DNA from 3 places in the Vibrio sp. KMM 9700 genome. Region 2 is predicted to be linked to each of the others. Evidence: predicted binding sites of a transcription regulator. Region 2 holds the regulator's gene; each other region holds the start of a gene.
The links. The regulator MetJ, encoded in region 2, represses methionine synthesis genes. The targets are predictions, from matches to a motif close to TTAGACNTNTANANGTCTAA.
Positions count from the first base shown of each region.

Region 1 (11,184 bases), 1.0 Mb from region 2:
TTGCTTACCGATACGCGCTTTTTGGCGGCATTTGGACGCTCCTTACTGCTTGGGATCGGCAGTTTAGCGCTGAGCTTTGCCTTAATCGTGCCGGCAATATTTGTGATTTTTTATTACTATCCAAAACTAGATAAAGTCATGGGCTTTTTTATCTTACTGCCTTTTGCTGTGCCGCCTGTAGTCTCTTCGGTTGGCTTATTGCAGCTGTATGCCGATAGCACAATTCCTTTAGTTGGCACGCCTTGGATCTTAGTCGGTACTTACTTCACGATCGTGTTTCCTTTTATCTATCGCTCCATTGCGAACAACTTTAAGGCGATAGCCTTGCACGACTTGATGGACGCTGCGCATTTACTTGGCGCCTCAACCACGCAAGCGTTTTTCAAGGTGATTTTGCCGAATCTAAAAAAAGGTTTGCTGTCCTCTTTATTTCTATCTTTTTCAATTTTGCTAGGTGAGTTTGTCTTTGCCAATATTTTGGTGGGGACGCGCTTTGAAACCCTGCAAATTTATCTTTATAACATGCGCCAAACCAGCGGTCACTTCACCTCAGCGTTAGTAATTACTTACTTTGTATTTATCTTTATTTTAACTTGGCTTGCTAGTCGCTTTAGCCAAGGAGAGCAAAAATGACTTCAAATTCAAACTATGTCAAGGTCTCAGGGCTTGAGAAATCCTTTGCCAACAATTGCGTCTTTGCAAATATTAATTTCTCGATTGCGCAGGGCGAATTTATTACCTTACTTGGGCCAAGTGGTTGTGGTAAATCCACTCTTTTGCGTTGTCTGGCAGGCTTAAACGGCGTTGATCAAGGCGTGATAGAGGTCAATGGTGAAGATATTACGCATCATCAACCGCAATTGCGTGGCATTGGCATGGTGTTCCAATCTTATGCTTTATTTCCCAACCTCACGGTGGCAGGCAATATCGGCTTTGGTTTGAAAGTAAAAAAAATGCCCACTGATGAGGTCGAGAAACGAATTGCGAAAATGGTTCGACTGGTTGAGCTTGAAGGTAAAGAGAAACAGTATCCGCATCAACTCTCTGGTGGTCAAAGGCAGCGTGTTGCACTGGCGCGTGCATTAGTCATGGAGCCACGTATTTTGTTACTCGATGAGCCGTTATCTGCGCTTGATGCCAAAATTAGGAAGCATTTGAGGGTTCAAATTCGCCAGATCCAAAAAGAAATGAATCTCACGACAATTTTTGTCACCCATGATCAAGAAGAAGCCTTGTTAATGTCAGATCGCATTTTCTTAATGCATAAAGGGAAGATCGTTCAGCAGGGGCGCCCAGAAGATATTTATACTCAGCCTGCAAATGAATTTGTGGCAGGTTTTATGGGTCATTACAATTTATTGAGCGCAGAAGATGCGAGCGCTTTATTTAACATCCAAAGCCAGTCTAAGTTAGCAGTTCGTCCGGAGTCGATTTATGTGCATGAGCAAGGGCGAGTATATCCTGAGCACGTGTCGGCTCCGATTCGGGCAGAAATCTTAAGCGCTCAGCTATTAGGCAATGTGATCCGCTATCAAGTGAAAATGTGCGCGCAAGCTCAGCCTGAATTAACGGTTGATTTATTGAATCGCTCACAAGAACGTTTAATCGGGATTGGTCAGCAGATTGATCTATGTTTTAACTTAAACGAGATCAAACCTGTGCAAGCGGCCTAACGCTTGTGCTTCATTACATAAGCCTAAATAACAAACAAAAAAAAACCTAGCGACAGAGTCGACTAGGTTTTTTTAGGGGCTATAGTTGCGAGTAAGACTATTTTACGTTCAACTATTAATCACCTTGTGTGTGGTCGGTGATTATATTCTTAGCCTGATTAAAGCATGCAGGCTAACAACAGAAATTTATTTGCTTTGGCTCACTGTATATTGTGAGCTTTTATTTGCATAAGTAGTAAGGTTTTTAGCTGTTGTGTTGCTGTTATATACAACATTTTGCGCTTGTACGTTACCATTTTTTGCAGCTTGCTGCGCTTGGATTTTAGCAAGTTTTTCAGGGTTAAATGTAGGAATAGATTTATCGACTACGCCACGAAAAACAACCGTATGGCTTGCTTGTTTTGCTGCATTGGCTGGCATTGCAAAAACCATGCCTAAAGTTAAAACGCTAACGATTAATGAAGTAGTTTTAAAAGTGTTCATGTCAGTACCTATTCCTTTAAATAAGATGCTTGAGGTGTTTAACTCATTGAAAACAGCTTATTCTTTAAATTTAACAAACTAAGAATAACCTGATTCACATCGACTATTCTCTCAATATTCACTGCTGTGATACATTTTCGTGTGATTTGCATCATGTTTTAAAGCGTTTTGTGAACTTGATGTGTTAACTATGTCACATTTTTGTGAGATGTCAAATTAACCAACTAAAGCGTGTGGGTATAGGTTTTTTAAAATTACTGAGTTATCATTAGGTTAAAAAATAGGCAAAAGTGTGGGTGAGGTCTCATTAAAAGGTCGGATGAGTTATAGTTGTTTGTTTTTTATACAATAAAAGACCATTCAAAAAATAATGATGATTAAAAATGAAAAAAATTAAATTATTTTTGTTTTTTAGGGATATTTACACTCGTTTTACTTTATTTTTTTGAAGGCGATCTTGTTTTAAGTTGAAAATGGCGCCTATTCTTCGACTTATTTAAAGCGCAGAGGGGTGTTTATTATTTTTGAATTCTTGGTTAAATAGAATTTGAAAGTCTATGGATGCGCATCGCAAGCGAGGAATAAGAGCGAAGGATTGAAGAGGCAAGCTTGACTGAAATGATTATCAAAAAGTCTAGTGAGTTGAACTCTATCCGCCATGAGCTTACTTTGCATAAAACATGCATAGATCCTGCTTGGATTATACGTAAACATAAAAAGCCCCAGCGACAGTGACGTCGGCTAGGGCTTTTTGGGGCTATAGTTGCGAGTAAGACTATTTTACGTTCAACTATAAATCACCCAGCAGTGCGCTAGGTGATTATATTCTTAGCCTTTATTACATACCAAGACTAACAACAGAAACTTTTTTGTTTTGGCTCACTGTATATTGCGAGCTTTTGCTTGCATATGCCGCATGGTTTTTCTCAGTGGTATTGCTATTAAACACAATACCTTGAGTTTGACCATTTTGCGCTTGAATACGCGCAAGTTTCTCAGGATTAAATGTAGGAATAGATTTATCGACTACACCACGAAAAACAACCGTTTGGCTCGCTTGTTTCCCTGCATTGGCCGGCATTGCAAAAATCATACCTAAAGTTAAAACGCTAACGATTAATGAAGTAGTTTTAAAAGTGTTCATGTCAGTACCTATTCCTTTAAATAAGATGCTTGAGGAGTCTAACTCATTGAAAACAGCTTATTCTTTAAATTTAACAAACTAAGAATAACCTGATTCACATCGACTATTCTCTCAATATTCACTGCTGTGATACATTTCCGTGTGATCTGCATCATGTTTTAAAGCGTTATGTGAACTTGATGTGTTAACTATGTCACATTTTTTGGGTATGTCAAATTACTTGACTAAAACATGTGGATATAGGTTTTTTAAAATAATAGATTTATCATTAGGTTAAAAAATAGGCAAAATTGTGAGCGAGGTCTCATTAAAAGGTCGGATGAGTTGTAGGGTTTTGTTTTTTATATAAAAAAAGACCCCATTAAAAATAATGAGGTCTTAAATTAAAAAAAATGAATTTTTTTATCTTTTTATTGGATTTACATCCATATTACTTCGTTTTCTTTGAACTAGGTCTTGTTTTAAAGCCTAATTACCAGCCTTTAACTGCGCCACCTTTAAATAGCTCATCAGCTTTAGCGAACACTTCATCTGTTTGATAAGACTTAACGAAGTTTTGTACGTTTTCATCTTGAACATTGTCTTCACGTGCAACGATAAGGTTTACATATGGCGATTCTTTGTCTTCAACAAAAAGACCATCTTTCGCAGGTGTTAGATCGATGCTGCTTGCAAAAGTGCTGTTAATTACAGAGATTGCAACGTCATCTAAAGAGATAGGTAGTTGCGGCGCTTCAAGTTCTACGATCTCAAGATTTTTTGGATTTTCCTCGATATCACGAACTGTTGCTTCAAGGCCAGCACCTTCACGTAGTTTGATTAAGCCTTGTTTTTCAAGAAGGATTAATGAACGGCCAAGGTTTGTTGGATCATTCGGGATAGAAATGCGATCGCCATCTTTTAGCTCATCAACAGATTTGATTTTTTTCGAGTAGCCAGCAATTGGGTAAACAAGTGTATTGCCCGCCACTGAAAGCTTATAGCCACGGTCTTTGATTTGCTTGTCTAGATATGGTTTGTGTTGGAATGCGTTCGCATCAATTGAACCATCATCCAGCGCAGCATTTGGCGTCACATAATCTGTAAAGGTGACTAGCTCAACGTCTAGGTTGTATTTTTCTTTGGCAACTTTTGCAGCCACTTCAGCAACTTGTGCTTCAGCGCCAGCAATTACGCCAACTTTGATTTTAGACATATCTTTTGCTTCTTCACTGCCACAGCCTGAAAGCGCGAGTACAGAGGTTGCAGCAATCGCAGCCAGTAATTTTTTACTTTTTAGTAGTTTGCTAAATAACATATAGAACTCCATTTGAATAATTCCCAGATTCCAAAATAGGGATACTGTTTTTATCTTTACTTGTAATTGTAAACTTATCGATGATCAACTGCAGCAGCAATGCGATCGCCAATTGATTGAATAATTTGCACTAAAATAATTAAAAGTACAACTGTTACCGCCATAATGGTTAGATCATAACGATGGAAACCATAACGAATGGCAACATCACCCAGACCGCCGCCGCCAACAGTACCAGCCATTGCCGAATAACTCACCAGCGTCACTAAAGTAATAGTGATCGAGTTGACTATGGTTGGCATGGCTTCAGGAAGCAATACCTTGGTAATAATTTGCATTGGGCGTGCGCCCATAGCTTGCGCGGCTTCCACAAGCCCAGTTGGGACTTCTAAAAGTGCGCCTTCAATTAAACGCGCCACAAATGGAATCGAACCAATGGTGAGTGGAACAATCGCCGCTGTGGTGCCAATGAAGGTGCCGACTAGCATTTTAGTCACTGGAATAATCGCTACCATTAGCACTAAGAAGGGCACAGAACGGCCGATATTCACGATAGCGCCTAAGATTTGATTTACTTTTAAGTTCTCTTTTAAGCCGCCTTTTTTGGTGATATGTAAAATCACGCCTAGCGGGATCCCAAAGACAACGCCGACGATGCCAGCGACCGCAACCATATATAAGGTTTCACCGGTTGCGCCTAAAAGTAGGCCACTATTAAAAGATAGCCAATCTAAAATTGAATTAAGCGACATAACCTAGTACCTCTAATTTGATTTGCTTGTCACGTAAGTAAGCAATTGCTTTCTCGATTGCCTCGGCTTCACCGAAGAACTCAGCCATCATCAGGCCAAAGCGAACGCCACCGGCATAGTCCATGTTGGAGCTTAAAATGCTGATATCAACGTCAAACTTACGGCACACTTGGCTGATCACAGGCGCATCCACACTCGCGCCAGTAAATTCGAGGCGAATAAGTGGGAAGTGATTTGGCTCAGGGCTTGGTTTTAAACGTGCTTGATAATCTTCTGGAATCGATAAATCTAAGGTTGAGCGAATAAACTCACGCGCTAAATCAGTTTTTGGATGAGCAAAAATATCACTCACACTGCCTTTTTCAACCAACTCGCCACCGCCGATAATCGCCACTTGATGGCAAATGCTTTTCACCACTTCCATTTCATGAGTGATCAAAAGAATGGTTAAGCCGAGTTCTTGGTTGATTTTTTTAAGCAGTTTTAAGATTGAATGTGTGGTCGCAGGATCCAGCGCACTCGTCGCTTCATCACACAACAATACATTCGGATCGCTTGCAAGGGCGCGGGCAATTGCCACACGCTGCTTTTGACCACCACTTAAATTTGATGGGTAGCTTTGATGTTTATCGCTAAGGCCAACAAGGTCTAATAATTCTGTGACTTTGCTTTTGATATGCGCTGCATCAGCACTGGCAAGTTCAAGCGGAAGCGCCACGTTATCAAACACAGTGCGTGATGAAAGCAGGTTAAAGTGTTGGAAAATCATGCCGATATTACGACGTGCCTGGCTAAGCTTAGCTTCATTTAAGTCTGTCAGCATTAAGCCATCAACTTCAACTGTGCCACTTGTTGGCGCTTCAAGCATATTCACGCAGCGGATCAAGGTACTTTTACCTGCGCCCGATGAGCCAATCACACCAAAAATTTCCCCTTGCGGGATCTCTAAATTAATATCTTTGAGGGCATGGATGGTTTTGCCACCTGTCTCAAATATTTTATTGACTTGATTAATCTTAATCATGAGTAAACCTAGCTGGCAGCTAATCTTGAAATCTACAAGTGCGATCTTCAACATCCATTTTGCTGCATTTTATTAACATTCACTTCATGCTATGGCTTCGCTGATTTGAAGTCAATAGATATTTTTACGTCTAGACGGCTAAAAAGTGCGAATGCCTATAAAACGTCCAAAACAAAGTTAACAGATGTGATGAATATCTTGGGGAATAATCCTAAGCATGTAATAATTTACCTAAATGTCTGCAATCAAGTGAGAAGAGCTGTGTCCAATTCTGCGAACCAATCAATTAAAAAAGCTGTATTTTTAGACCGAGATGGTGTGATCAACAAAGATCATGGTTATGTCGGCAAAGTGGATGACTTTGAATATATCGAAGGTGTGTTTGAAGCGACTAAAAAATTGAAACAGATGGGCTATATGCTGGTCTTGGTGACCAACCAATCTGGCGTGGCGCGTGGTTATTTCTCTGAAGATGAGTTTTTAGCTTTAACCGAATGGATGGACTGGAACTTTGTTGACAATGGTGTGGAGTTTGATGGCATCTATTATTGCCTGCATCACGCCACAGAAGGGCAAGGCGAATATAAGCAAGATTGTGATTGCAGAAAGCCAAAACCTGGGATGTTTTTATCAGCGCGTGATTTTCTAAAAATAGATATGAGCCAATCTGTGATGGTGGGTGATAAAGCCGAAGACTTGATGGCAGCCGACGCAGCTGGGGTAACAACTAAAATTTTAGTGCGCTCAGGTAAACCTGTGACTGAAACCGGTGAAGCTTTAGCAGATGTGGTGCTTGATGATATCAACCAAGTGCCAGATTGGTTAGCTGCGCAATAACTGATTAGTTGCGTCATAAATAACTGAGCTAGGCAATAAGTTATATCGCTATACTCTTCATATTTGAAACTGCAGCGGTGTTAACTGCTCTGCGTCACCCTAGTCACATATTCTTATATGCTCCTAGGGATTCCTCGCTTGTTGCCTTGCTGCAATTCCAACTATTTTGACTGTATCATTTTGAATTATATGATATGTCCTGAATATTTAGCGCTGCATCTTGAATGTTTTGGGGTATACTTATATCTTGAAATTATGCGCTTTTGACGAATCAAAGTTGGCATAAAATGTATCAAAATGAAAATAATAATCTAAATTAAATCATAGCGTTAAATCTGTATGATGTTTTATTTTTCCAAGGATAGGAAATTATCACCATGACAGCCTATATTATTCGGCGACTGCTACTTATTATTCCAACCTTTATCGGGATCACCTTAATGGTGTTCGCCTTGACTCGCTTTGTGCCGGGCGGGCCGGTGGAGCGTATGTTGCAAAGTGCGCAGTTTCAGGGCGCAGATGTGGGCACTAGTGTTTCCACCACCCATGCAGGCAATCAAAGCCTTTTATCGGATGAAGAACTTGCCGAGTTAAATGCTTTTTATGGCTTAGATAAACCTATCATTCCGGCGTATTTTGAATGGCTTGGCAAGTTTATTCGCCTTGATTTGGGCGAGTCCACACGCTACTTTGAACCTGTCACAGAGATGATCGCCGAGCGCATGCCAGTGTCGCTCTTTTATGGCGCAATGACTTTTCTTATCAGTTATTTAATTTCTATTCCGCTGGGCTATTTCAAAGCCATTAAACACCAAAGTTTTTTTGATTCCGCTTCCTCTATTGCCATATTTGTTGGCTTTGCCTTACCCGGTTATGTTATCGGTGTCTTGCTCATCACCTTTTTAAGTTATCAATATGATTACTTCCCGCTGGGCGGTTTTGTTTCCGATGATTTTGATTTTCTGACCCCATTTGAACAAGTCAAAGATGTGCTTTGGCATGCCGCCTTGCCATTATTTTGTTATCTAATTGGTGATTTTGCTCTGCTTACCATGACAATGAAAAATAGCTTGATGGAAAACTTGGCTGCTGATTATGTGCGCACCGCTATTGCCAAAGGGCTACCTTTTTCTAAAGCTGTACGCAAACATGCGCTGCGTAATAGCTTGATCCCTGTTGCGAGTCACTTTGGGAACTCCTTACTCTTTTTTATGAGCGGCTCATTTTTAATCGAAGTTGTGTTTGATCTAAATGGTATAGGTTTGCTTGGTTATGACTCGATTGTCGAGCGTGATTACCCTGTGGTGATGGGGCTTTTGGCTATCAATGCCTTGCTGCTGATGTTTGGCAATATTTTATCGGATATCTGTGTGGCCTTGGTTGATCCACGAGTGAAATTTGGAGGCGGCCAATGATGAAGTTTAGCCCATTAACGCAAAAGAAAATTCAACGTTTTCGCTCAATTAAGCGTGGTTATTGGTCATTTTTGATTTTATTAAGTCTATGTTTACTTGCACTTTTTGCTGAGCTTTTGATTAATAGTCGAGCGCTTGTGGTGCGTTATCAAGGCGAGCTGTATTTTCCAACCTATGGCGCAGTAATAGGCGGTGATACTTTTGATCTAGGCTACCCGTCTGAAACTAACTATCGTGAGCTCAAAGATAAGATGCAAAAAGGCGAGCTTGCGCAGCAAACCCAAGGGGATTTTGTGCTGATGCCGCTTGTGCCTTGGAATGCATTTGAGCAAGACTTTAGCCAAGACTTCCCCCCAAGTGCGCCCAGCGCTGAAGATAAACACTATTTAGGCACAGACACGCTTGGCCGAGATATTTTAGCGCGCCTTGTCTATGGCTTTCGGATCGCAATTGGCTTTGCCTTTTTAACTATGATCGTAAGCTATGCGATAGGGGTTGTGGTCGGCTGCGCAATGGGTTTTTGGGGCGGTAAGTTTGATTTATTTATGCAGCGTGGCATAGAAGTTTGGTCCATGGTGCCGTTTTTATATGTGATCATGATTTTGGTTTCCATTACCAAGCCAACCTTCTTTTTATTTTGTTTGATCAACGTCTTATTTGGCTGGATGGGGATGACTTGGTATATGCGCAGCATGACCTATAAAGAAAAATCCCGTGATTATGTCCTTGCAGCCAAAGCCTTGGGCGCCTCCAATTGGCGAATTTTGCTCAAGCATATCTTGCCCAATACCATGGTGATGATAGTTACGCTCGCGCCTTTTACGATTGTCGGTAATATCACGGCTTTAACCGCTTTGGATTACCTAGGTTTAGGCTTGCGTCCACCAACGCCAAGTTGGGGCGAGTTGTTGCAACAAGGCAAATCGAATTTAGATTCCCCGTGGATCGCATCATCGGTCGTGGCGGCAATTGTTGGGGTCTTGATGATGGTTACATTTATTGGTGAGGCGGTGCGTGAAGCCTTTGATCCAAAACGTTTTACTCAATATCGATAGGGAATAAAGATGAAATTATTGAGCTATTTTTTGTTTTTATTGACCTTTAGTTTGCCAAGCGCCGCTTTAAGCCTTGATGACTTACCCAAAGATTTAAACTGGCAAACTGGCCTGCAAGAGCCTTTATTTGCGTCCAAAGATGCGCAATTTGGTGGCGTGTTTCGCACTTATATTTCAAGCTTTCCGCAAACATTTCGCACTTTAGGGCCTGATTCGAATGGCACCTTTGCCGCATGGCTGCGTGGCACTAACCTTGCGCTTTTAGATAAGCATCCAAATACGGATAAATTTCTCCCGTCGATTGGGCAAAGTTGGGCGCTAGCTGGGGATGATCAAAGTGTTTATTTTAAAATTAACCCCAATGCACGTTGGAGTGATGGGGTGCCAGTGACGGCTAAAGATTTCACTTTTATGCTCCAATTAATGCGCTCAAAAAATATTATTGCGCCTTGGTATAATGATTTTTATACAAATGAAATCAAAGAGATAAATGTTTTTGATGATTTGACTATTCAAGTTGTGTCAGGCAAAAAAAGAAGCGAAGACGAGCTTTTAGATTATGTGAACTTACAGCCTAAGCCGGCACATTTTTATGCAAACCCTGAAAAAGATGAAGACAATGACGGGATAGCCGATGATTATGTGCGTCGCTATAACTTTAAAATCGAGCCAGTCACTGGGCCTTATTTTATCGATAAGATCATTAAAGGCAAAAAGGTCAGCTTTAAGCATGTGGGGCAAGACTGGTGGGGCTATGAGATTCCTTATTATCAACATAGATTTAATGTGGCGGCAATTAGCCTGCGGGTGATCCGCGACCCTGATATTGCGATGCGTTACTTTGAAAAAGGTTATTTAGATGCTTACCCTTTGATTCGCCCTGTGTTATGGCATGAAAAGGCGCAAGGGGAGTTATATGACAAAGGCTATATTCAAAAAGCATGGGGTTATAACCAAGCACCGGTTGGCGCTGGTGGGATGTGGCTCAACACCGCGATGCCGCTTTTAGATGATATTAATATCCGCACCGGCCTTGGCTATGCGATTGATTATGATGGCATGCTCAAAGATGTTTTGCGTGGGGATTATATTCGCAAACCTAACCCTATGGGTTTTGGTCATGGTGAGTATGATAACTCAGAGATCAAAGCGCCTGTCTTTGATCCTAAACTTGCCATTCAATGGTTTGAAAAATCAGGCTTTAATCAGCTTGATGATCAAGGCGTGCGCACGAATGCAAAAGGGCAGCGACTAAGTTTTGTCGTCACTTATGCCACCTCAGCGCATACCCCGCGTCTGGCTTATTTAAGAGAAAAAGCAAAGCTTGCAGGGGTTGATTTAGAGCTCAACTTGATTGATGGCTCCAGCATGTTTAAGTTTGTGCTCGAGAAAAAACATCAAATATCTTTCCATGATATGGGCACTTCAAGTATCCCTGCTTATTGGGAATATTTTTATTCAACCAATGCGAATAAGCCGCAAACCAATAACTTTACTAATTATT
Region 1 covers NZ_CM178589.1:2,284,006-2,295,189, forward strand. The annotation lists gene AC2VOY_RS10200 (ABC transporter permease) at 1-633, shown strand, start outside; gene AC2VOY_RS10205 (ABC transporter ATP-binding protein) at 630-1,673, shown strand; gene AC2VOY_RS10210 (hypothetical protein) at 1,860-2,156, opposite strand; gene AC2VOY_RS10215 (hypothetical protein) at 2,995-3,300, opposite strand; gene AC2VOY_RS10220 (MetQ/NlpA family lipoprotein) at 3,773-4,597, opposite strand; gene AC2VOY_RS10225 (methionine ABC transporter permease) at 4,672-5,349, opposite strand; gene metN (methionine ABC transporter ATP-binding protein MetN) at 5,339-6,373, opposite strand; gene gmhB (D-glycero-beta-D-manno-heptose 1,7-bisphosphate 7-phosphatase) at 6,635-7,210, shown strand; gene AC2VOY_RS10240 (ABC transporter permease subunit) at 7,588-8,625, shown strand; gene AC2VOY_RS10245 (ABC transporter permease) at 8,622-9,680, shown strand; gene AC2VOY_RS10250 (extracellular solute-binding protein) at 9,690-11,184, shown strand, end outside.
Region 1: metN (methionine ABC transporter ATP-binding protein MetN) is a predicted target of MetJ. The motif match lies at 6,496-6,515, and genes of this name have one in related genera.

Region 2 (11,184 bases):
TTTGCAAGTTTTGCTAGGCGGCGTGCAATTTCAGTTTTACCTACACCTGTTGGACCTATCATTAAGATATTTTTTGGCGTAACTTCTGCGCGTAGGTTTTCGTCTAGTTGCATACGACGCCAGCGGTTACGCAGTGCAATCGCGACTGCGCGTTTTGCTTTATCTTGGCCAATGATGTGGTTATTTAATTCATGAACAATTTCACGAGGTGTCATTTCCGACATATATTTGTCCTTATAATTCTTCAATCGTATGCGTGTGGTTGGTGAATACACAGATATCACCAGCGATTTTTAATGCTTTTTCAGCAATTTCACGTGCGCCTAAATCAGTGTTCTCAAGTAGCGCCGTGGCAGCTGCTTGGGCAAAGTTGCCACCAGAACCAATCGCCACTAAATCATTTTCAGGTTGCACAACATCGCCATTACCTGTGATCACAAGGGAGGCGGTTTCATCGGCAACCACTAGCATGGCTTCTAATTTACGCAAGGCGCGATCGCTACGCCATTCTTTTGCAAGTTCAACCGCAGCCTTGGTTAAGTGGCCTTGGTGCATTTCTAACTTGCGTTCAAATAATTCAAATAAGGTGAAGGCATCAGCAGTACCGCCCGCAAAGCCAGCAAGAACTTTCTCGTTATATAAACGGCGAACCTTGCGTGCATTGCCTTTCATGACAGTATTTCCAAGAGAGACTTGGCCATCTCCTGCGATTACAACTTTATTATTTCGGCGAACAGATACTATGGTAGTCACAATAAACCTCTTTTTAGCGGATGTGATGCTATGTCTAACAGATATAAGGTTTATGTCTCTATATTTCAAGGGGGGCGATGGGTTTCTGAAAAAAGATCAAAAAAAAGAGCCCCTTGATGAGACTCTTTTTACTGTTGCTATTATTTGACGATCAGCTTGAGATAATCTTGCATGATCATACAAGGTTCAATTTTCACACGTTGCAGGACGTGCTGATCTTTTACTGCTGAGCGTTTGAATGGATAAGGGCCGAGCACAACACGATACCAAGAGCTGCCGCTTTGCTTGACAATTTTGCTGCTCAAACCTTGGAACGCGATATTTGCTTTACGCTTTTGCGCATCGCTATAATTTTTATAAGCGCCGCATTGCATAATATAAGGCACACTTGGTGCTTTTTGTTCTTTGGCTTGAACTTTGATTTCGCGCTCAGGTAAGTCTTTGACATATTCCCACTTCTCTTTAGGAGGAGGCGGGATATCATTTTCAGCCTTGGTTGCTGCTTGAGTAGTCGCTTGTTTTACCATCGACTCAGGCATAGGGGTTTCAGATAATGGCTCGACAGGCGGAGAGTCGTGCAAAAAATAAAGTAAACCACCTAACCCTGCCATTGCGACGCACGCAATTACCGCCGCTTTTACAGGAAAAGCACGTTTAGTTGGTTTGGATTTAGGGTTTTTCTTTTTGGAAGTTGGGCGCTTATTATTTGATTTCGGCGCACTTCCTTTTCTTACGTAATCTTTTTGGGCCACAGCTTTGTATTATTTTATAGGGAAAATCCCTAAATGTTAGGGTAATTTATCGCCAAGAGCAATCTTTATTTATTTTTCAGACATAAACAAGTAAGCGGCCTAAAAAATTAAGCCGCTTACTATATTCATTAAATAATCAATATTCCCAAAGATTTGTTGAGTTGGACAGATTAGCCAATTCGACGAGGTGGTGCGACACTTTCACGTATGACTATTTCAGCATTTAATAAACGCGAACCTGATGGAACATCTTGACCTTGAATAGTTTCGAGAAGCAACATGAAGGCTTGCTTACCAATCTCGTATCTAGGTTGTGAAACTGTGGTTAAAGGTGGATCGCAATATTGAGAGAAATCAACGTTATCAAAGCCAATGATTGAAAGGTCTTGCGGGACTTTAAAACCCATTTCTTTCGCTTGTTTCATCGCGCCAATTGCCATCATGTCATTGTGGCAGAAAATAGCTGTGGGTGGAGCAGGCATAGATAGAAGTTTCTGACATAAGTTGCGCCCGCTTTCAAAAGAAAACTCACCTTCAACTAAATAATCTTTTTGCATTTGGATACCAGCGCGACGCAATGCTTGACTATAACCTTGATTTCTAAATTGGCCTATGGTTGAACTGGCAGGGCCTGAAATTTGCGCAATACGGATATGACCCATTTGAGTTAAATAATTTACCGCTTGAAAAGCTGCGGTTAAATTATCTATATGTACGGTGGGTAATTCAAGGTCTGGATCAAATTCACATGCCATCACCATAGGTGGGAAGCTTTTACTTTCTTCACCTAATAAATGCGGCATTTCAGAGCCAAGAATTAACATTCCATCAGCTTGTTTATGCAGCGACATATCTATTTCATCTAATTTACAACCAAGATTTTTTGGACAGTTTGCAATCAAGACAAGGTAGCCAAAACTTGCAGCTGTTTCTTGAATACCCTGAATAACTTGAGAATAATATGGGTCGCAAACATTGGGTAATAAAGCGACGATCGCTCGTGATTCATTTCTTTTTAAATTGCGATTTAAAACATTTGGCGCATAACCTGATTCCAGCACAGCAGACTCAACACGTTTACGAGTCGCAATTGAAACTTTCTCTGGATTCATTAACGCTCGCGAAACTGTTGCTGTGGATACGCCAGCAAGCGCCGCAACCTCTTTCATTGTCGCCATGAATATTCCTCTTTCTTATATGTCACCTGGTAATATTGTTTAAATAACTTTATTTATTATTTGGAATAAAGTTTACGTGACAGGTTGGAATATTAACGCGATCAAAGTGGAATATTTCATTATATTAGTGGGGATTAATCACAAAATTTTATATTTAACTCATATCTTGTGGCTCAATATCTATATGCCAACGTAATTTTTTAGCATTTGGTAACATTTGTATTACAGGTTTAGCACTTGAAATAATTTTTTGTAATTGTGTTCTGGTTTCGCAATGAAATAATAATTGCCAGCGAAACATACCTGCGCGTTTTGCAAGGGGTGAAGCTATTGGGCCTAAAACATAAGCCTTATCATCAAAATAAGGGTTGGCTTCAAGTGTCATTCGCACTTGTTGTAAAAATTCTTCAGCCAGTGGACTATCGACTGCTGATGCACGAAATAAAGCTAAAAAGCTAAACGGCGGTAGGTGCGCCATAGAACGCTCGGCCAAAATTTGTTTGGCAAAGTGCTGATAGTCATGCTGAATCAGTGTTTGCAGCAAACTATGTTCAGGGTGATGGGTTTGCAATACGACATGACCTGCTTTACTTGCTCGTCCCGCACGTCCTGCGACTTGAATAAATAATTGGGCAAGGCGCTCGGCGGCGCGAAAATCACTGCTATATAGCGCAGAATCTATATCCAACAAGCCAACCAAGGTCACATTCGGAAAGTGATGCCCCTTGGCGAGCATTTGAGTGCCAATTAAAATCTGATGTTTGTTTTGATGGATCTCGTCAATCGCAGCTTCAAAACTACCTTTGCGTCGCGTGCTGTCCCTATCTATGCGTATAGTGCTAAATTCTGGGAATAACTCCCCGAGCTTATCTTCGAGCTGCTCTGTGCCGACACCGACAGAAACCAGTTGAGTCGAACCACAACCTTGGCATTGATGCAGTACAGGATGCTCGCTGCCGCAATGATGGCAACGAATCGCTCGATGGCCTTGGTGATACGTATAATAAGCATCACAGCGCTTACATTCGGCTATCCAACCGCATTCGTGGCACATTAGGGCAGGCGAGAAGCCACGACGGTTTAAAAACAGTAGGACTTGGTTGCCAGCGTTTAAATGTTGACGCATTTGCGCGATTAAAGGTGCGGACAAACCTGATTCTAAATAGACGCCTTTAATATCCATTACTTGATGCGTGGCAGGGTTTGCTTTCCCCGCGCGCTGAGAAAGGTTGAGATAATGATATTTACCTTGCTCAGCATTATAGATGGTTTCAATGGATGGGGTTGCAGAGCCGAGCACGATAGGTATGCCTTCACGGTGCGCACGCATGACAGCCAGATCGCGCGCATGATAACGCAGGCTATCTTGCTGTTTATAAGAAGCATCATGTTCTTCATCGACAATAATGATACCTAAATCAGTAAAAGGGGTGAACAGAGCCGAGCGTGTACCTATGATGATCCCGGCCCGTTTTTGTTTTGCATTGAGCCAAGCATGTAAGCGCTCGGTTTCATTCAGGCCTGAGTGAATCACATCCACTTCAACCATAAAACGGCGTTTAAAGCGGTTAATTGTCTGCGGTGTTAAGCCAATTTCAGGCACTAACACAAGCGCTTGTTTACCCTCGCTTAGTACCTTTTCGATGATATTTAAATAAACTTCGGTTTTGCCTGAGCCGGTTACGCCATCTAATAAATAGGCATGAAAGCCACTTGCTTGATTAATGCTAGCCACGGCAATCGCTTGATCTTGATTTAATTGCAAACCTGTATCGCGTAAGACTTGGCTTGGCCATTGGCTAGGTTTGAGTTCGACTTGCACGGATTCAATAAAGAATTTGCCCTCTAGCGCTTTGAGCGTGGTCGAGCTTATCTCTTGAGCCAGCAGGCTATCATGTGAGGCAGGCGCATCCATTAAGGCGCGTAGCGCTCGCTCTTGTTGATGCGCACGTCCTAGGCCCTGAGCTAATGCTTTTTGACCAAGGGAGGTGATTTGCCAAGTTTTAATTGCCGCAAAACTGGCAGGCTTGGCTTTGCGCAATGCGCCGGGAAGAGCGCCAGCAAGCGTCTCACCAAGTGGGTATTGATAATATTGGCTCGACCATTTTAAAAGATCGAATAGCTTGGTTGGCCAAAGCGGCTGATTATCTAAGCTTTGCGAAATCGCCTTGAGCTTATTGATATCAAAATCAGACTCATGAGTGCGTTCAATAACAATGCCGACGAGCTTTTGACGACCAAAAGGCACCAAAACACGGCCACCAATGACGATGGATAGATGCGCAGGGATAAGATAATCAAAGCATTTATCCAAAGGAACAGGCAGGGCTACTCGGGCAATTTGGGGCAACATATGGGCTCTTTTCTCGTTAGCAAGGCGTTTGATCTTAAATCAATGTGCGGATCAGGTAAATAATGAAATTTATCTAAAGCTTTTTCTCTCTTTATACGAGAAGATAGAAAAATAGGAGACAAATCGAAAACGATGGCATATTTCAACCAATTGATTTTTCTTAAAGACTCAAAAAAAGATGAAAAATCAAGCAAACTTGTTGATCCTTGGCATAAGTTTCTTTAGTATATGCACCCTTGATGATGTGCTTGCATATCTTTTTTGTAAATAACGTATGGTGTCTAGTGTAGAGCTAGATAGCGATGCGGCCCAATTTGAGGTTTTCCCATGAAATCAGGTATCCACCCAGAATACAAAGCTGTTAAAGCTACTTGTTCTTGCGGTAACGAGTTCGAGTTCAGCTCAACTCTAGCTAAAGAAGAAATCAACCTAGACGTATGTGACAAATGTCACCCGTTCTACACTGGTAAGCAACGTATCGTAGATACAGGCGGCCGTGTTGATCGCTTTAACAAACGTTTCGGTGCTCTTAGCAGCAAATAAGCGTTTATGCTTAGAAAGCCAAATTGTTTCTTTTGATTCTCATTTGGTTTTCGAAAAAGAAGGGCACTGCGGTGTCCTTTTTTGATCTTACCTTTTCATCTTTTTCCTCCTCTTTATTTATTCCTACTCAATTTCTTTGCGCTTTTCTTTTGCTGCTGATTTGTGAGATCTATTTTTTTATATTTCTTATGTTAAGATTAGTTTTTCATTTTAACAATTACTTATCTTTTGTGTTGTTTATATGTAAACACATCTAGCGATAAGATCACTAATAAGCTCAGGAAAACAAAATGTCTGACGACAAGCAATATGAAGAATTTCGCCAAAAAGCGCTTGATTATCATGCAAAACCTATTGCGGGTAAGCTAGGTGTTGCATTAACTAAACCTGCCGATACGGTAGAAGATCTCGCTCTTGCTTATAGCCCAGGCGTTGCGGAGCCAGTACGTGAAATCGCACAAAACCCAGAAAATGCATACAAGTATACCAACAAAGGCAACATGGTTGCGGTGATCTCAAACGGGACTGCTATTTTAGGTCTAGGTAACTTAGGGCCACTTGCATCTAAGCCGGTTATGGAAGGTAAATCTTTACTTTTCAAACGCTTTGCAAACCTTGACTCGATTGATTTGCAAGTCAAGCACCGCACTTCTGAAGAGTTTGTGAATACAGTTGCAAGCATTGCTGATACCTTTGGTGGCATCAATCTTGAAGATATCAAAGCACCGGATTGTTTTGAAATTGAACGCCAACTGATTGAGCGTTGTGATGTGCCAGTTTTCCATGATGACCAACACGGTACTGCGATTGTGACCGCAGCAGGTATGCTTAATGCAATCGAGCTGCAAGGCAAAGATTTAGCTAAAGCTAAGATTGTATGTTTGGGCGCGGGCGCAGCTGCCGTTGCGTGTATGGAGCTTTTAATTAAATGTGGCGCACAGCGTGAAAGAATTTATATGCTTGATCGTAAAGGCGTGATCCATACGCGTCGTGATGATCTAAATGAATATAAGCAGCTTTTTGCCAACAATACAGATAAGCGTACGCTTGAGGATGTTATTGAAGGTGCAGATCTTTTCCTTGGTGTATCAGGCCCTGATCTTTTACCACCAGAAGCACTTGCACTTATGGCTGAAAAACCAATTGTGTTTGCATGTTCAAACCCAGATCCAGAAATTAAGCCAGCACTTGCGCACCAAGTTCGTGATGATTTGATCATGGGTACAGGTCGCAGTGATTATCCAAACCAAGTCAATAACGTGATTTGTTTCCCGTTCATTTTCCGTGGCGCTTTGGATGTTCGTGCAAGCCAAATTAATGATGAAATGAAACTGGCAGCAGTAGAGGCGATTCGCCAACTGGCGAAAGAAGAAGTGCCTGCTGAAGTATTAAAAGCATCTGGCGTAGATAAGCTAAGCTTTGGTACAGACTACATCATTCCAAAACCTATGGATCCACGTTTGCTTTCTCGCGTAGCTAAGGCTGTGGCGCAAGCTGCGGTTGATTCTGGCGTGGCGCGTATTGATATGCCTGAAAATTACATGGCTTAATCTAGTTTAGATTTAAGTCTGCAAAAATAGAAAAGGGAAGCTGATTGAATTTAGCTTCCCTTTTTAATGTCTTAATTTTATCTTTTAACGCTTAATCTTGATGATCATCGAGTGATTCGAACTCAATTCCCATCTCTGTCATCAAACGTTTCACTTCTGCAGGTAAATCATCCGGACGATCTTTACGCAAATCTTCATCGGTTGGCAGTGGCTGACCAGTATAAGCATGCAAGAAAGCTTCACACAAAAGTTCGCTGTTGGTTGCATGGCGCAAATTATTAACTTGACGACGAGTTCGTTCGTCGGTCAAAATCTTTAATACTTTCAAAGGGATAGATACAGTGATCTTTTTGACTTGCTCGCTTTTTTTACCATGTTCGGCATAGGGGCTGATATAATCACCGTTCCAGTCGGCCATGAGACACCTTTATATATAAAAAGAATTAAAAATAATGAAGGGTATTTTAGCGGCATCTACTGCCAAATGTAAAGACATTTAGACGTCTAGAAGTGTTGACGTCTTATTTTTCTAAGAGTAGAGTAAGATGAGATAGATAGAGTATAGACCTAAACTCACGTCAATAAGGATATTAGCATGACGCAACCTAAGCACCCAGAATCAACTTCTTCACATTCAACTAGCCAATTATCAAGCGGTACGATTGCTGTGCGTACAGGCATTGAATCAGATACGCAATATCACGCTGTCGTGCCACCGATTTATCTATCAACGAATTATGCTTTCCCTGAGTTTGGCGATGTACCTAAATATGATTATACCCGTTCAGGCAACCCAAATCGAGGCCTACTTGAGCAAGCATTAAGTGAGCTTGAACAAGGCGCTGGCGCTGTGATCACCAACTGCGGCACATCAGCATTAAACCTTTGGGCAAGTGCTTTTGTGAGCGCTGGTGATATTATTGTCGCGCCACATGATTGTTATGGCGGAACATATCGCTTATTTAACTCGCGCGCGCAAAAAGGTGACTTTGAAGTTTTATTTGTTGATCAAAGTGATGAAGAAGCGCTTCGCGCGGCATTGGCGCGTCAGCCAAAGCTGGTTCTGCTTGAAACGCCATCAAACCCATTAGTGCGTGTCGTCGATATCGAAAAAATCTGCCAAGCAGCGCATCAAGTCGGCGCAAAAGTTGCTGTTGATAATACGTTCCTCACGCCAATTTACCAGAAGCCACTCACTCTTGGTGCTGATTTTGTGATTCACTCGACAACTAAATATATCAATGGTCACTCTGATGTGATTGGTGGTGTTGTGATTGCCAAAGAGCAAGCCGATGCGGATGAATTGGCATGGTGGGGCAACTGTATTGGCGCCACTGGCACGCCATTTGATAGTTATATGACATTGCGTGGTCTACGTACGCTTGGCGCGCGTATGCGTACTCATGAACAAACGGCAAATGAGTTGCTCGCATTTTTGTGCCAAGAGCCTATGGTCAAAGTGGTCTACCACCCAAGCCTTGAGACTCACCCAGGGCATGAGATTGCGAAAAAACAGCAAACTGGCTTCGGGGCTATGTTAAGCTTTGAGCTAGATGCAACAGAGTCGCAACTTAAAGCCTTTGTTGGCGGCTTAAAACTATTTTCTTTAGCCGAGTCACTCGGAGGTGTCGAGAGCTTAATTTGTCACCCAAGCTCAATGACGCACCGTGCGATGTCGGATGAAGCCCAAGCACAAGCAGGTATTTCTGTAAATTTATTAAGAGTGTCAGTTGGGCTGGAAGATCCTAAGGATCTTATTGCTGATCTCACTCAAGCGTTTCAAATTGCAAAAGAGGTTGTCTAAATGACGATAAAGCGCCAACTCCATAAGTTCGGTGGAAGTAGTCTTGCGGATGCGCAATGCTATCAAAGAGTGGTCAAAATTCTTCAAGAGCACTCAGGGGAACAAGATTTAATCGTAGTCTCTGCTGCAGGGCAAACGACCAATAAGCTCATCTCATGGATTGATGCTTTAGATAAAGACGGCCGCCTTGCACATGAAGTCTTGCAAGATATCAAGCTGTTCCAAACCACTCTGATTCAAGACTTATTAGATAAAGAAAATGCGAATCCTTTGATTGATAAGTTAGAAAACGAGATCAATCATCTTGGAGAAATGGACTATATCAATGCTAAAGCGCAACGTTGTGATGTGCTTGGGCATGGTGAAATGTGGTCCTCTCGCTTACTGGCAGCTTTATTAAATCAATCTCATATGGCTGCAGCGCCACTTGATGCGCGTCGTTTTTTACGTGCTGAGCGCAGCGTACTGCCTGAGGTTGATCGCGGTCATTCACTGCCTTTACTGCAAGAGATTTTAGCTCAGCAAGGCGCACAACGTTTTGTTATCACAGGTTTTATGGCGCAAAGCCAAGCGGGTGAGACCATTTTGCTTGGGCGTAATGGCTCGGATTATTCTGCGACTGTGATTGGCGCATTAGCCGATGTCAGCCGTGTAGTGATTTGGAGTGATGTGGCAGGCGTATATAGCGCAGATCCACGTAAAGTCACGGATGCATGCTTATTACCTTTATTGCGTTTAGATGAGGCGAATGAACTGGCACGTTTAGCTGCGCCCGTGTTGCACTGCCGTACGCTGCAACCTGTGGCGCAAAGCCATATTGATTTAAGCTTGCGTTGCAGCCACAAACCTGAAGCAGGCTCAACCCGTATTGAACGTGTACTGGCATCAGGACGTGGGGCGAAAATCATTACCTCACATGAAGATATTTTATTAATTGAGTTGCCACTTGCTTTTGATCATGTCGCGCAGCGTCAATTAACCCAAGTTGATGAGCTTCTAAAACACGCTCAATTAGAGCCTTTAGCTCAAGAATATCAAGAAGATATCCGCGTACTACGTTTGGCTTATCCAAGAGAGGTGATCGATGAAGTTCAAGATGTATTGGCGAATTCTAACTTAGGCCTTGAAGCCAAAGTGAGTGAAGGTTATACCATGATTGCAGCGGTTGGCGCTGGGGTGACGAATAATCCGAATCATTGTCATGGTTTTAATCAGCATCTAAAAGATATGCCGGTTGAATTTTTATATGAGGCTGAGTCTGATTTAAGCTTGGTCGCAATCTTAAAAAATATCGAATCAAACCAAACTGCGCAGCTCATTTGCCGTATCCATGAGCAATTGTTCCAAGCACAAAAACGTGTCGCGATTGCTTTGTGTGGCAAAGGTTATATCGGTACCAACTGGTTGAATCTATTTGTTGAACAAAAAGCTAAGCTTGAAGCCCGTTGGGGAATGAGCTTTGATCTGATTAGTATTCTAGATAGTAAAAACTATTGGTTTGATTTAAAAGGCATTGCACCGGAAGTTGCACTCGAAGAGTTTGATAAGCATTGTCAGCCTTATCAAGAACTTGAATGGTTAGACGCTTTGGCAAACCAAGATGTGTATGATGAAGTCGTGGTCTTTGATGTGACATCCAGTGAAAAGGTTGCAGATTTATATCCTATGATCGCAGAGCAGGGCATGCACTTAATCTGCGCGAATAAAATTGCTGGTGCAGGCTCAACCAAGCAGCATTTGAAGCTAAAAGACGTGTTTGCGAAAACTGGTCGTCATTGGCTTTACAATGCAACGGTTGGTGCGGGTTTGCCGATCAACTATGCGGTGCATGATTTGCTTGAAAGCGGTGATACAATTACAGCTATTTCTGGGATTTATTCAGGTACTTTGTCTTGGTTATTCCAGCAATATGATGGCAGCGTGCCTTTTGGTGACTTAGTTGATTTAGCTTGGCAACAAGGCTTAACTGAGCCGGACCCACGCGCTGACCTTGACGGCACAGATGTCATGCGTAAGCTGGTGATCCTCGCGCGTGAAGCTGGCCTTGAGATTGAACCTGAAGACGTCAAAATTGAATCTTTGGTGCCAAAATCGCTGCAAGATTTAGACGTTGATGACTTTTTTGACAACTTGCATTTGCTAAATGAAGATCTTGCTGAGCGTTTGGCTAAAGCGCAGGCGCAAGGTTTAGTTCTACGTTATGTCGCGCGTTTTTCTCCGCAAGCTGGCGCAACAGTGAGTGTGGAAGAGT
Region 2 covers NZ_CM178589.1:1,273,208-1,284,391, reverse strand. The annotation lists gene hslU (ATP-dependent protease ATPase subunit HslU) at 1-224, opposite strand, end outside; gene hslV (ATP-dependent protease subunit HslV) at 235-753, opposite strand; gene AC2VOY_RS05715 (SPOR domain-containing protein) at 894-1,505, opposite strand; gene cytR (DNA-binding transcriptional regulator CytR) at 1,676-2,683, opposite strand; gene priA (primosomal protein N') at 2,838-5,036, opposite strand; gene rpmE (50S ribosomal protein L31) at 5,364-5,579, shown strand; gene AC2VOY_RS05695 (malic enzyme-like NAD(P)-binding protein) at 5,870-7,129, shown strand; gene metJ (met regulon transcriptional regulator MetJ) at 7,221-7,547, opposite strand; gene AC2VOY_RS05685 (O-succinylhomoserine (thiol)-lyase) at 7,725-8,933, shown strand; gene AC2VOY_RS05680 (bifunctional aspartate kinase/homoserine dehydrogenase II) at 8,934-11,184, shown strand, end outside.

Region 3 (11,184 bases), 410 kb from region 2:
TCGTTGCTAACTTTACGCGTGATCACATTGATCACACCACCAATCGCATCAGAGCCATAAAGCGTTGACATTGGCCCTTTGATCACCTCAATGCGCTCAATCGCTTCAAGTGGTGGTAAAAAACCATGTTCAATCCCAGGGCCATCACTATTTGGACGGGTTTCACGTGAGTTTTGACGCTTACCATCAACCAAGATAAGTGTGTATGCAGAGCCCATACCGCGGATACTGATATCTGTATTATCGCCGCCATCACTCACTGTCACGCCCGGTACATCACGTAGCGCATCTGTAATATCACGATAATATCTTTTTTCTAGGTCTTCACGGGTCACAACACTAATACTTGCAGCAGCGTCAATTTGTGCTTGTTCAAAACCTGATGCTGTCACAACCATAGTTTCATCAACATTTGCAAGCGCGGCTTGACTCGAGAGAGAGAAGATAACAGCTGAGGCGAGTACAGCTAAACTCGGCTTCTGGGAGTACATATCAAATCCTTTAGATTAAATGAGAATAAATGTTATTTTCATTATTATTCATAAGGTCTTAAAAAAGTTCAACCTTGTAAATAGAAATATATCTCATTTGTATTTATATTGAGATCTAGATCGAGGATAAAGCAATCCAAACAATTAAGTGCATATAAAAGAAACACTTAAATTTGACTTGAAACCATAGTTATGAAATGGTTTAGACATGAATTGATACATTTTTTCTGTGTTATTTTAAGTTCTCCCTACTTGTGTCATTGACTATTTATATTTAATTCAAAATGCAAAAAAGCCGAGCGATTCACTCACTCGGCAATTGAGGCATTTATATGGAAAATGTAAAAATTTAATTAGAAGTTAACATCTAATCCAACCCAATAGCGACGACCATCTTCAACATAACCATATTCATCGGCTGTAATTTCATCATCAAATAGGTTATACACAGCGGCTTTGAGTTTTGTATTTTGATTCACTTTATAGTTGATACCCATATCCACAAATGTGTAATCCGGTGCAATCAAGCTATCGCTAGATGGCCCTGTTGTTGGTTGACTTTCTTCACCACGGTAAGTCACCTTACCCCATGTAGAAGTCTTTTCATTGACTTGCCAATCTAGCCCTAAGTTAGCTAAATGCTCAGGAATTTGGTTTAGCGGCTCACCTTTATACTCACCAGATTTTTGCTCTGAGTAGGTATAGCTATAGCTAGAATTCATGCTGATGGTTTCAGTAATTGGCGCTTCAAAAGTGACTTCCACACCTTTAGTGATTGCTTCGTCCACATTCACTCGGTAAGTTGGATCGCTACCATAATCATTCACCCCATCCGTACAAACATCTGTTGGGCAGGCAACACGTGTGATCTTGTCATCAAACTCATTATAAAAGACAGTTACACCGGTATTGATGCCATAATCATTATTAAAGAGTGCGCCAATTTCATAGTTAATTGATTTTTCTGGCTCAAGGTCTTCATTACCATAGATATTACCACCACGGCTGACTTGCACCCAGTTTGGCGTTTTCGCGCGTAAGTCTGGCGCTTTAAAGCCGGTAGACACACCACCTTTAATCGTTAACTCTTCGGTTGTATGCCAAACACCGTAAATACGTGGACTAAAGTGCTCTTCGTAATCCTCGTCATAATCAAAACGAACCCCTGAAGTTACCGCAAAGGTATCGGTAATCGCCCATTCATCCTCAATAAAGAGCGCACCTGCACTGCTATCAATTTTGCTTAGATCAGAGTTTGAATTTTGGTTGCCTTCATCGGTCAGTTTTTCATACTTATACTCACCACCGACTGTTAAGAAATGAGCATTAAGTGGCAATGTCCAAGTTGATTTAGCCACAGTGTTCTCAATTGTCATATCGCGTGAGTCATTGTCTGTACGCTCATATTGAACATAAGAATCAGACATACCAAAGCCATATTGCCCTTGGTGAGTCAAAGAGTAATGGCTACGACGATAGTTGTTTTCACTATCTTCTGCTTCATCGACTCCGGCATCATTAAATTCATGTTCAATTGTTTTGCCAACGGTACCAGAGCGATTTTGCTCATTAATACCCGCTTCAAAAATCAGATCATTTGAGTCATTTAAACGGTAATTAAACTTAGAAGTTAGACTCTGAATGCTTTTATCTTCATAACCATCAATGATTTCATCTTCATCACGTTGCACATATTGACCATAAAGCTGAAGTCCTAGCTTGTCGTCGATTAATGGGCCATTAAGATAAAAATTACTGCCGTACTGATTCCCAGATTCATTGCTTTCTTGAATGATCGCATCAACACTGACATTACCAGACCACTCTTTAGAAACTTTACGCGTGATCACGTTGATCACACCCCCCATAGCTTCTGAGCCATATAAGGTTGACATAGGACCACGCACAACTTCAATACGTTCAATCGCCTCAAGTGGTGGCAACCAACCATGTTCGATACCAGGGCCATCGCTATTTGGACGTGTTTGACGAGAGTTTTGGCGTTTGCCATCAACCAAAATCAAAGTATATGCAGAGCCCATACCACGCATGCTGATATCTGTACCATCACCCCCATCGGTAATGGTGACCCCAGGTACATCACGCAAGGCATCAGTCACATCACGATAATATTTCTTTTCAAGATCTTCACGCGTGATCACACTGATACTTGCCGCAGCATCTGCTTGTGATTGTTCAAAACCTGAGGCCGTTACGACCATAGTTTCATCAGCAGCAAAAGATTGAGAAGAAAGAGAAACTAAGATTGCAGAGCTTAATGCAGCAAGTCTCGGCTTTTGAGTGAACATGTATAAATTCCTTTTAATCTAAATGATAATTAATTTCGTTTGCATTATTATTCAGATTGATACCGAATTTGCAAGTATATTAAATATATATGATAAGCATTAACATTTAGATTGCGATTTGGATCGATATTTTAACAATTGATAGGTTTAATTGTTGCTAAAATAAGCGCGTTAAGTTGACATAATGAAGAAAACATGAAGATTTTTTGGAGAATAAAAATACAAAAAAGCCACCTCGTGGTTGAGATGGCTTAAATTTTAATGCTTATTTAAGTAGTCATACCCATTAATTATTCATGGATATGGCCTTTTCTACTTACGCAAGAAGCTCTTTTGCAGTGCTCACAACATTTTCAGTTGTAAAGCCGAACATCTTGAATAGCTCACCTGCTGGCGCAGATTCACCAAATGTTGTCATACCGATCACGCGACCGTTTAGACCCACATACTTGTACCAGAAATCAGCAATACCTGCTTCAATTGCGATACGTGCAGTCACATCAGATGGTAGGACAGACTCGCGGTATGCTGCATCTTGCTTATCAAATGCATCTGTTGATGGCATAGACACAACGCGAACTTTTGTGCCTTGTGCGCTAAGCTCAGCCGCTGCATTAACTGCTAGCTCAACTTCAGAGCCTGTTGCAATCAAGATAAGCTCAGGTTTGCCGTCACAATCTTTAAGGATGTAAGCACCTTTAGCAATGTTTGCAACTTGCTCTGCGCTACGCTCTTGTTGCGCTAAGTTTTGACGCGAGAAAATAAGTGAGCTTGGTGCATCTTTACGCTCAATTGCAAGTTTCCAAGCAACCGCAGATTCAACCTGATCACAAGGACGCCATGTGCTCATGTTTGGTGTTAGACGTAAGCTTGCCATTTGCTCAACAGGTTGGTGAGTTGGACCATCTTCGCCCAGACCGATAGAGTCATGGGTATACACTTGGATGTTTTGGATTTTCATCAATGCAGCCATACGCATAGCGTTACGTGCATATTCCATAAACATCAAGAAGGTTGCGCCGTAAGGAACAAAGCCACCGTGTAGTGCGATACCATTGATGATAGCTGTCATCGCAAACTCACGCACACCGTAGTGGATGTAGTTGCCTGAAGCATCGTCAGCAGTCAGTGATTTAGAACCAGACCACATGGTTAGGTTTGATGGAGCAAGGTCAGCCGAGCCGCCCATAAACTCAGGAAGCATTTGACCGAAAGCTTCAAGTGCGTTTTGAGACGCTTTACGTGATGCAATGTTTGCAGGGTTTGCTTGCAGATCATTGATGATAGCAGTTGCTTTTTCTTCCCACTCTTGTGGCAAGTCACCCGCCATGCGGCGTTTGTATTCTGCTGCTAGCTCTGGGTAAGCTTTTGCATAAGCTGCAAATTTTTCTTCCCATGCACTTTCGTTTGCTGCGCCTGCTTGTTTTGCATCCCATTCGCTATAAATATCTTCAGGGATTTCAAACGCGCCGTATTTCCAACCAAGTGCTTCTTTGGTTGCTGCGATTTCATCAGCGCCAAGTGGTGCGCCGTGACAATCGTGCGTGCCCGCTTTGTTTGGTGAACCAAAACCAATTACAGTTTTAGTACAGATTAGGGTTGGACGTGGATCAGCTTTTGCCGCTTCAATCGCCGCATTGATTGCATCACTGTCGTGGCCATCAACAGCTGGGATCACATGCCAGCCGTACGCTTCGAAACGTTTTGGTGTGTCATCAGAGAACCAACCTTCAACTTCACCATCGATAGAAATGCCGTTGTCATCCCAAAATGCAACTAGCTTGCCTAAACCTAAAGTGCCAGCAAGTGAACATGCTTCATGTGAAATACCTTCCATCATGCAGCCATCGCCTAGGAAAACATAAGTGAAGTGATCAACAATGTCATGACCGTCACGGTTAAATTGCGCTGCCAATGATTTCTCAGCAAGCGCCATACCAACAGCGTTCGTGATACCTTGACCTAGTGGCCCAGTCGTCGTTTCAACGCCCGGTGCATAACCGTATTCAGGGTGACCTGGAGTTTTAGAGTGAAGTTGGCGGAAGTTTTTAAGCTCTGAAAGAGGAAGATCATAACCAGAAAGGTGAAGAAGAGAGTAAATCAGCATTGATCCGTGGCCGTTTGACAGTACAAAACGATCGCGATCTGTCCAATTCGGATTTTGCGGATTATGCTTTAGGTGCGAACGCCACAGCACTTCTGCAATATCAGCCATTCCCATAGGTGCACCAGGGTGACCTGAATTTGCTTGTTGAACTCCGTCCATGCTTAAAGCGCGGATTGCATTTGCTAAATCTTTACGAGACGCCATGTCTATTCCTCAAAGTGAGCGATTGGTAGAAAAGAGATCAAGCAAACGTTTAGCCAAGCTTTTAAAAAAACGAACTCGCCTAAACAGCTCAATCTTTAATTGTTCGCTATTGTCGCAAAGCAATAACTAAATCGCAATAAAATCAATTCAATTCGTCAAGTTTAAATCTAATTTTCGTCGCTTTTTTGCATAATTCAGTGTGTAAGAGGCTTATCAGGCGTATTTCATTGTGAGCTTCTTCTTATTATGTGTACAATCATTCGATTCATTAACGCCTTGATTAACCCCCTTTTCACCCAAATACCGCTAATTAAATCAGAGAGAGTCACTCATCATTGCACGATACAAAGCTCTAATCTTTTTAAACTGAACAATAAAACATCATTTTTTTGCTTTTTTTGTTAAATAAGCTTGCGATTTTGGATTTCATCCTTAAAATAGACGTCTAGAAGTCAAAACACCCACACACCTTGTTCTAGATATGGATATAGCTTTCAAGAAATAGAGCTTGATAAGGTGAGCGTTGAACGCTTGGTGTGACACAAATTTTATATCAAGGTGCGCATTGGTTTGTGTGCACCTTTTTTTACCTCTAATTGATGTGCTCGTAAGCTTTGCGCATCAAGCTAAATGAGTGGAGCCTATTTTTATGTCTAAGCATCTTTTTACCTCTGAATCAGTATCAGAAGGTCACCCAGATAAAATCGCGGATCAGATCTCTGATGCCGTTCTTGATGCAATTTTAGAGCAAGACCCAAAAGCACGCGTTGCGTGTGAAACCTATGTTAAAACTGGCATGGTTATGGTTGGCGGTGAAATCACTACTTCTGCTTGGGTTGATATTGAAGAGCTAACGCGTGAAACGGTTCGTGAAATCGGTTATGTGCATTCTGATATGGGCTTTGATGCTGACTCTTGCGCAGTGTTAAACACTATCGGTAAACAATCACCTGACATCAACCAAGGTGTTGATAAAGCTGATCCGAAAGATCAAGGCGCTGGCGACCAAGGCATCATGTTTGGTTATGCATGTAACGAAACTGAAGTGCTTATGCCTGCACCTATTACTTACTCTCACCTACTTGTTCAAAAACAAGCTGAAGTACGTAAAAACGGTAAACTTGACTTCTTGCGCCCAGATGCAAAATCTCAAGTCACTTTCCAGTATGACCAAGGTAAAATCGTTGGTATCGATGCAGTCGTTCTATCGACGCAACACTGTGATTCAGTCACGACTGAAAAACTACGTGAAGGCGTGATGGAAGAAATCATCAAACCTGTATTGCCAAGCGAGTGGATCAACAAAGAAACTAAATTCTTTATCAACCCAACCGGTCGTTTTGTTATTGGTGGCCCTATGGGTGACTGTGGTCTGACGGGTCGTAAGATCATCGTTGATACCTACGGCGGCGCAGCGCGTCACGGTGGTGGTGCTTTCTCTGGTAAAGATCCATCAAAAGTTGACCGTAGTGCAGCTTATGCAGCGCGTTATGTTGCGAAAAACATTGTTGCGGCTGGCCTTGCGGATCGTTGTGAAATTCAACTTTCTTATGCCATCGGTGTAGCAGATCCAACATCTATCATGGTTGAAACGTTTGGCACTGAAAAAGTACCATCAGACATCATCATTGAAGCGGTTCGCCAACACTTTGACTTACGTCCATATGGCCTACAAGAAATGCTTAACTTGCTGCAACCTATCTATAAGAAAACAGCAGCTTATGGTCACTTTGGCCGTGAAGAATTCCCTTGGGAAAACACGGACAAAGCAGAAGCATTGCGTGCATTTGCTAACCTAGGTTAATGCCCTGAGCTTAAGCTTAGTTAAAAGCTAACCAATACAAAAAAGGCTCCGTATGCTTTGCAGCGCGGAGCCTTTTTTATTTTAATTACTTTGTGGCAGCGATTAATCTTGATTGACAAAAGTATCTATATATAAAGCTTCCACTTTGTCTCTTGCCCAAGGCGTGCGACGTAAAAACTTCAGGCTCGATTTAACGCTTGGATCATGGGTAAAGCAACGAATATTAATCATCTCTCCAAGCTGCTTCCAGCCATAATGCCCTTCAAGATCAGTAACGATTTTCTCAAGTTTGACCCCATGCAAAGGGTTGTTGGTTTGTGTCATAGTTTAAGTCTTCTTTAAGAATATACGCCTATTATACCTGCAAGCTCCTAAAATCACCTTTGTTTTCTAACAAAATGGCTTTTGTCGTATCTATTCGATGAAATAATTTAGAAAAACTCAGAGGTTACATCAAAAAACTTACGCTTATCACAAGTTTAAATTTTAAATTTTGCCTAGGCTTAATCTTTAGGCAAACTCTTAAAATTAATACCTATTTATAAATAAGGTACACGGATGAAACGCCTTTCACATTTATTTTTTTTATGTGGTTTATCTGCATGCTCAATGCCTAAAGAAGTGAAAGAGAATCAAGCCTTGGCTGACGAGCTCTTGCAAGACCCTATTTTGCAGCAACAAGATATTGACTTTGAAGACTATCAAATTCACTTTGCAGCAAGGCCAAACCCTGGCAAGGTAAATCTTGTATTTGTGCATGGTACGCCTGGCTCTTGGCAAGCTTTTGCGCCCTACTTTCTCTCTTATAAACTTGCCCAAGAATATGCTATTTATGCGCTAGATAGACCAGGATGGGGAAAATCTGGCTACCCTGATGCGTTAGATGAGTTCCCTGCAAGTTTGGAAGCCCAATCCAAGCTAATTGATCCCGCACTGCGTGAGCTTGCGAAACAAACCAAGCAACCGATCATTTTAATTGGTCACTCTTATGGCGGCTCACTCGTGCCTAAACTTGCGTATGATAATTCAGATATTGTTGAAGGAATGCTTATCCTTGCAGGTGATTTAGAATCCGAGCTTGCCCGTGGACGTTGGTTTAATCAAATCGGAGGCATGCTTCCAAAAGCCATAATGTCGAATAAACTTTATTACTCAAACCAAGAAGTTCAGGCATTATCTACAAGCTTAAAAAATTTAAATGCCAAATATGCGGATTTGAAAATCCCGATCAAAGTGATCCAAGGGATGGATGATGACTTAGTCCGTCCGCAAAGCGCCGATTATGCCAAGGAGTTATTTAACAAGTCTGATCTTGAGGTGATCAAGTTAGAAGGTGAAGGACATTTGATCCATCTGACGCAAACAGAGTTGATCATAGATACTTTATTAAGCTTTGCTGATGAGTGCGAAATAAAAATTCAAAAGCATAAAAAAACCACCAGCGAAATAACTCAAACTGGTGGTTTAGTATTCTAATCTATTTTGCTTAGATTATGCTTGTGGACGCATCGCTGGGAATAAAATCACATCACGGATTGTATGCGCATTGGCAAATAGCATTGCAAGGCGGTCGATACCAATGCCTTGACCTGCTGTTGGCGGTAGGCCGTGCTCAAGCGCTGTGATGTAGTCTGCGTCATAGTACATAGCTTCATCATCACCAGCATCTTTCGCATCAACTTGCGCTTTAAAGCGTGCATCTTGATCTTCTGCATCGTTAAGCTCAGAGAAACCATTACCCACTTCACGACCACCGATGAAGAACTCGAAGCGATCAGTAAAGAATGGGTTGTCATCAGAGCGACGCGCAAGTGGCGATATGTCTGCTGGGTAACCTGTGATGAAAGTTGGTTGCAGAAGTTGTGGCTCTGCAGTTTCACCAAAGATCTCTTCAAGCAATTGACCACATGTCCAGAAATCTTCCACATCAATGTGAACAGATTTAGCGATTTTCACCATGAAGTCACGATCTTTGACTGTTTCTTCGTTTAGGTTAGCAATGTCGCTATGGTCTGGGTTGTAGTGTTTGATCGCATCAATCATGCTCATGCGTGCATAAGTGCCGCCGAACTCAACTGTGTCTTCACCGTAAGGCATAGAAGTTTGACCAAGCACTTCAACTGCTGCTGTGCGTAGCATTTCTTCTGTTAAGTCCATCAGATCTTTATAATCTGCGTACGCCATATAGAATTCCATCATAGTGAATTCTGGGTTATGACGCGGTGATAGACCTTCGTTACGGAAGTTACGGTTGATTTCGAATACACGCTCAAAGCCGCCAACAACTAAACGTTTTAGGTATAGCTCAGGTGCAACACGTAGGTACATGTCGATATCAAGTGCATTGTGGTGAGTGATAAATGGACGCGCAGTCGCACCACCAGGGATCACGTGCATCATTGGGGTTTCAACTTCAAGGAAGCTTTTCTCAGTCATGAATTTGCGGATTGACGCGATCAGTTTTGAGCGAATGATGAAAGTGTTACGTGATTCTTCGTTTACAATCAGATCCACATAACGCTGACGGTAACGCATTTCTTGGTCAGTTAGGCCGTGGAATTTTTCTGGTAATGGGCGAAGTGCTTTGGTTAATAGCTCATAGCTTTCCATGTTCACGTAAAGATCGCCTTTACCTGATTTATGCAGTGCACCTTTTACGCCAATGATGTCACCGATGTCTAGACCTTGGTATGTTGCTTTCAGATCTTTTTGCACATCTTTTGCAGCGTATGCTTGGATGCGGCCAGATAGCTCTTGCAATACAAGGAAAGGACCACGTTTTGCCATAATACGGCCAGCCACAGCAACTTTAGTATCTAGAGCTTCTAGCTCTTCTTTGCTCTTCTCACCAAACTCGGCTTGTAAGTCACCCGCTAGGTGCTCACGGCGGAAATCATTTGGGTGACCATTTGATTTGCAGTTTTGGCGGATATGATCAAGTTTGGCACGACGCTCAGCAATGAGTTTGTTTTCTTCTTGCTGATTAACATCTTGTTGTGGGTTTTGCGTATTATCTGTCATTGTTGTTGCCCTTGTCTTGGCTAAAATTTTGTATGTTCTGTCTTGAAAAGAAGTCCTAGTGTTTCATGGAACAAAGTTTAAAAGTACATGGATGTACTTTTCAAAGCGCCCATGGATGGGACAGCGTCTTTGTGGAATGAATACTAGGGCTTCTCTTGCACTAAATTTAATTTTTAATATTGGCGAAGAACCAAGCTCTTATCTAAATTTATAATCCAGACTTCAAGCTCGCCTCAATAAACTTATCAAGATCACCATCTAACACAGCTTGCGTATTACGGTTTTCAACACCCGTACGCAAGTCTTTAATGCGTGAATCATCTAATACATAAGAGCGGATCTGGCTGCCCCAACCGATATCAGATTTCGCATCTTCATTCGCTTGTTTCTCAGCATTTTGCTTTTGCAATTCAAGCTCAAAAAGCTTCGCTTTCAACTGCTTCATCGCCTGATCTTTGTTCTTATGTTGAGAACGATCGTTTTGACACTGCACCACAGTATTGGTCGGTAAGTGAGTAATACGTACCGCAGATTCAGTGGTGTTAACGTGCTGACCACCCGCGCCTGATGCACGGTATACATCGATACGCAAATCAGCAGGGTTAATATCAATCGCAATGTTGTCATCAATTTCAGGATAAATAAATGCTGAAGCAAATGATGTATGACGACGACCGCCTGAATCAAATGGAGACTTACGTACCAAACGGTGCACACCGGTTTCAGTGCGCAGCCAACCGTAAGCATATTCACCGCTGATGCGCACAGTTGCTGATTTCAAACCAGCCACATCACCTTCTGAAACTTCGATCACTTCAGTTTTAAAGCCTTTGCTTTCAGCCCAACGTAAATACATACGTAGTAGCATAGAGGTCCAATCTTGCGCCTCTGTACCACCTGAGCCTGATTGCAAGTCGATATAACAATCCGATTCGTCATGATCACCTGAGAACATACGACGGAATTCAAGCTTTGCAAGTTTAGCTTCAAGCTCTTGGAGTTCAGGTTCGATTTCATCAAAAGTTTCTTGATCTTCTTCTTCGATAGCAAGCTCAAGTAGACCTTCGATATCTTCACTTCCCTGATCCATCAGATCGATGGTTTCCACAATAGCTTCAAGGCTTGAACGCTCTTTACCTAAGGCTTGTGCGCGCTCAGGTTCATTCCATACATCTGGTTGTTCTAGCTCAGCGTTAACTTCTTCTAGACGCTCTTTTCTGGCGTCATAGTCAAAGATACCCCCGAAGA
Region 3 covers NZ_CM178589.1:858,954-870,137, forward strand. The annotation lists gene AC2VOY_RS03895 (TonB-dependent receptor domain-containing protein) at 1-491, opposite strand, end outside; gene AC2VOY_RS03900 (ligand-gated channel protein) at 845-2,800, opposite strand; gene tkt (transketolase) at 3,117-5,111, opposite strand; gene metK (methionine adenosyltransferase) at 5,761-6,915, shown strand; gene AC2VOY_RS03915 (VF530 family protein) at 7,018-7,239, opposite strand; gene AC2VOY_RS03920 (alpha/beta fold hydrolase) at 7,474-8,391, shown strand; gene lysS (lysine--tRNA ligase) at 8,407-9,936, opposite strand; one part of gene prfB (peptide chain release factor 2) at 10,145-11,167, opposite strand; one part of gene prfB (peptide chain release factor 2) at 11,169-11,184, opposite strand, start outside.
Region 3: metK (methionine adenosyltransferase) is a predicted target of MetJ. The motif match lies at 5,549-5,568, and genes of this name have one in related genera.